One region of the Thiomicrorhabdus hydrogeniphila genome, then DNA from elsewhere that is predicted to be linked to it. Evidence: predicted binding sites of a transcription regulator. Region 1 holds the regulator's gene; the other holds the start of a gene.
What was found. Region 1 encodes PhoB, which activates phosphate uptake and scavenging genes when phosphate is short. Its sites were predicted from a motif close to GNNTGTCATAAAACTGTCANAT; they were not measured.

Region 1 (2,421 bases):
TTGTACAAAAGCGTTTATTTATAAATAAATTGAATAGGAAATTACAATGGAAAGAAAAAATTTTAACAGCCATATTTCAGGGCAGTACAACCAAAATTTAGAAGAGTTATTTAATCAAATCTTATCTATGGGTGGGTTGGTTGAAGCACAAATCAAAAATACAATTGAGGCAATTAAATGTGAAGATAAAAGCCTAGCAAAAGAGATTAAGCAAATTGATAAAATTGTTAATAAAGAAGAACTTGAAATTGACAGCTTGTGCGCACGTGTTTTAGCGCGCCAGCAACCAACGGCTTCAGATTTACGTTTAATTGTAAGCTCTATTCGTATTGCGGTTGATTTAGAACGCATTGGTGATGAAGCGGTTAACGCATCAAAATTAGCAACTAAAATGTCAAAAACCAAAGAAGTACCTTGTGATATTTTGCCTGGTTATAGCGCTCTTATTGAAATGGTTGCCATTAATTTAGATATACTTAAAAAAACCTTAAATGCATTTGCGCAATTAGACCTAAGTGAATTGTCTGAAGTGTTTGATGATGACGAACGTATTTCAGAGATAAAAAAGAAAGCATTAATAGAAATTAATGCATCTTTGAATAATAATACAGATGAGTTAGCTGAGTATATTATGCAGATGTTTATCTCAATTAGAGCCTGTGAACGTATTTCAGCGCATATTGTTAATGTTGCAGAAAGTGTGATTTATTTGGTTAAAGGCAAACAAGTCCGTTATATGAATAATGATAAGCTTGAGTCTTTTTTAAATTCATTAACCAACGATTAAGTATTATATAAAACCATTAAGGAGTGTTTATGGGGCAGAGTAAAGTTTTAGTGATTGAGGATGAAGCGGCTATTCGTGATATGTTGAAATTCACTTTATCCGCATCAAACTTCCTTGTCAGTGAAGCAAGTAATGCCGAAGAAGGTTGGAAATTAGCGCTCGATGATACACCTGATCTTATATTGCTTGATTGGATGATGCCCGGTACACCAGGTGTTGCGTTAGCTCAACGACTTAGACAAAATGATAAAACCAAAGCGATTCCAATCATTATGTTAACCGCACGTGGTGAAGAAGAAGATCAAGTTAAAGGGTTTGATTCAGGTGTGGATGATTTTGTCATTAAACCTTTTTCACCAAGAGCCCTTATTGCACGAATTCAAGCCTTATTAAGACGTCAAACTAACGATAAAGTTGAGCATAACCAGTTTACGGCAGGCAATATGCGTTTAGATTTAGAATCGCACCGTTTTTATGTCAGTGATCAAGAGGTTAAATTAGGCCCAACAGAGTTTAATTTGGTGCACTTCTTTATGTCACATCCAAATCGTGTATTTTCAAGAACACAGCTTTTAGATCACGTTTGGGGTGTAAATGTGGTGGTTGAAGAGCGTACCGTTGATGTGCATATTAGACGACTTCGTAAATTATTAGAGCCAACCAACGTGGCCGATTACATTCAAACAATTAGAGGTTCTGGTTACCGTTTTTCTGTGGTTGAGGCTTAACATTGTTTTCTAATGGTATTAAACGAGAGCTAACCTGGCTGATAACAACCGCTTGGTTAATGCTATTTTTTGCTTGGGTAACTGATTTTTGGTTAGTGTCCCTATTTTTATTTATTATGGTCTATATTGCTCGTCAGTTATGGAGCATTAAACGCTTTGAAAACTGGATGGATGCACGTAAGTTAAATGCCTACCCTCCAACATCTGGATTTTGGAGTGAATTAACCTATCTCGTTTCAAAAAAACAACGCGCTTTAGAAAAACACGCAGACCTTCATTTATATAAATCTGAACAGTTTAAAGCGGCGTCAATGCTTATTCCTGATTCCATTGTATCGTTAGAACAAAATAATAATATTGAATGGTTTAATACGGTGTCTAAAACCTTGTTAGGTATTAGACGACAAGATCAAGGCAGTAAGATAGAGTCTGTTATTAGACAGCCTGAATTTATTCAATATCTTAAAGAAAAAGATTTTTCAAAAACGCTCACGGTTAACTCATCCTATCGGCCATCTCGTACCTATCAAATGCAAATAATTCCTTATTTTGAGAACCACAAGTTATTAGTGGTTAAGGACATTACAGAGCTTTATCAACTTGCTCAAGTTCGCCGTGATTTTATTGCCAATGCTTCTCATGAACTGCGCACTCCGCTGACGGTATTACGAGGTTACTTGGAAGTCATGTTGGATACCCCTGGTGAGCATTTGGAAAACTGGAAGCTACCGCTTGAGCATATGGAAACGCAATCGCATAGAATGCAATCAATTATTGAAGACTTGCTCACACTGTCTACCATAGAATCGGACTCGATTACCGCACATAAAGAGAAAGTGGATGTTCCTAAAAAATTACAACAACTTGAAGTGGAAGCTGTTCAATTAGGGGGCGACAATCACCACT
Region 2 (2,421 bases), 350 kb from region 1:
CAGGATTAATGGTATCAAAATGCCACATACCATTTTGGTCCGTAAAATGACCTTTTTCTAGAGCATTTATTTTTGACCAAGCGTTAGGATAACGGTGAGCCAGAGTTAGGGTTGGTTGGTTATACATAAACCCCCATTCATCCCCAGCTGTTTCACCTAATAACCAGTAACTTTGGGCATTATTTACCCACAATTTTCGCTGAGTGTTGCTGGTAATCTGTTTAATATTTTTCAACATGTTTCCGCCAAGGTAATTTAATACTATGACGCCACGTTGATGTCCAAAAGAATCTACAACAGGTTTTGCCAAACGAATCATGGGTTTTCTAGGTGTTTCAACAACCCCGTTTTCGATATTTAAATCAAAGGGTGAAAAATAAAACTGGTCATTTTTTAGCTTCATGGTTTTAGAAAAGTAATAACGATGACTTTTATTTTGCAGGTTTGCCTCTGCAACTCGCTCAACTTTTCCATTAGCGTGATTAATACGTAAACGCTCTTGTCCGTTAGAATCAATCCAACGAATCTGATCATATACAGGGGAACTTTCCATTAAAACAGTCCAATCCTGGGCGAGTTCATTTAGCGCTTTTTTAACTTTTGAGGGGGAAGTAACCGAAGAGTCTAAAACTTTTTTTAATAACTCACTTTGCGAAATATACAAGGTATCACGAACCATTAAATCTAAATTACTTACAGCCATAGATTTTGCCGCAACGACTTTTTCGTTTGCATCAGCATGTAATGTATCGATTTTTTGTTGTTGAGCTTGTTTCATACCAATAAACGCCACCACCGCGACCAATAAAATCGCGGGCAAGAAGTAGCGTAAAAAGTATCTAAAAAACAGCATAGTTGGCATTTTCAGCATAAATAAATAACAAAATTTAATGTTAATAGTTTTATCATACACCTAGCCATAACCGTTAACAACTAAGTCACAGCACCCTTTCACACATAATCTTTATTGTCTGTAAAAATTCTTTTATATTAGAAAAGGCTTACTTAAAATGCGTTTTCGTTTATTTAAAAACCATCATATTTTTGTCATCTAACGGTCACCAAGGCTTCACCCTTACTTGTAACAATGTTGTTTACCTTTTTTAGATTGAGACAACTGCTAACATGTTGAATATTGAAGCCGCTATTGCCCAAAAACACCCTGAATTACTTACCAAAAAAACCGGTAAACTTGCCATAAGTTTAATTAAAACGCTTGCTCATGAAAACGAAATAAATCAATTCATTGACAGCAATCAACATCTTAAGGGATTTGCTTTTTTAAACGCTGTATTAGACTACTTTCATTTTAGCTACAACATCAGCTCTAACGCCATTAAACGCATACCCGCTCATGGTCGAATAATTATGGTTGCTAACCACCCTATTGGTTCTTTAGATGGTCTTGCATTATTAAAAATGGTACGCACCATTAGACTAGACGTAAAAATTATAGCCAGTGATGTACTAAATCATATTGAACCACTTAAGTCTCTGTTTTTAGGGGTCGATAATCTCAGTCAAAAACCAAATCACAAGCTACAATTTAAAACAATCGTGAAAGCTTTAGAGAACGAACAAGCGGTGATTATTTTTCCTGCGGGAGAAGTATCTCGTATTCGTCCTAATGGTGTTCGCGATGGTAAATGGAAAGGCGGGTTTTTAAAGTTAGCCAAAAGAACCAATGCACCCATCCAACCCATTTATATTGATGCCAAGAACTCATCGTTATTTTATGCGTTATCCACTCTTTATAAACCGCTCGGTACCTTAATGCTGGTTAAAGAGATGTTTAATAAAAGCCATCAACAAATTCAGTTTTTTGTGGGCAAACAAATCCCCTGGAAATCCATAGAAAAAAATGAACTTCCAACCAAACATTTAGCCAATCAGTTTCGCAAACAACTCTATTTATTAGATAAAGAGAGTAAACACGCTAAAAAAGGAAAACATGCCTATTTTAAAACCATAGAGACCATTGCCCACCCTGGCGACAAACAAGCTTTAAAAAAAGCACTTAAAAAATCCCCTTTATTAGGGGAAACTCAAGACGGCAAAAAAATCTACTTATACGATTTTGAAGACGATTCACCTGTTATGCATGAAATAGGTCGCCTAAGAGAACTTACCTTTCGCATCGTTGAAGAAGGAACGGGCTCAGACATAGATTTAGATCAATACGATGTACGTTATCGTCACTTAGTTCTTTGGGATGATGAAGAGTTGGAGATTGTTGGCGCTTATAGAATTGGCGAATGCAAAGAAATTGTTGCCACGCATGGCAATAAAGGCCTATACACCAGCACACTCTTTCACTTAACACCTAAAATGGACGATTATTTACCGCATGCCCTTGAATTAGGACGCAGTTTTGTACAACCAAAATACTGGGGAAAACGTAGCCTAGACTACTTGTGGTAC

Region 2: a site for PhoB is predicted at 1,043-1,064, ahead of olsF (bifunctional ornithine lipid synthase OlsF). Genes of this name have one in related genera too.

Annotation. Positions count from the first base shown of each region.
Region 1 covers NZ_BAAHXL010000001.1:820,606-823,026, forward strand. The annotation lists gene phoU (phosphate signaling complex protein PhoU) at 47-787, shown strand; gene phoB (phosphate regulon transcriptional regulator PhoB) at 817-1,515, shown strand; gene phoR (phosphate regulon sensor histidine kinase PhoR) at 1,518-2,421, shown strand, end outside.
Region 2 covers NZ_BAAHXL010000001.1:471,160-473,580, reverse strand. The annotation lists gene ACYQ0E_RS01950 (putative bifunctional diguanylate cyclase/phosphodiesterase) at 1-871, opposite strand, end outside; gene olsF (bifunctional ornithine lipid synthase OlsF) at 1,126-2,421, shown strand, end outside.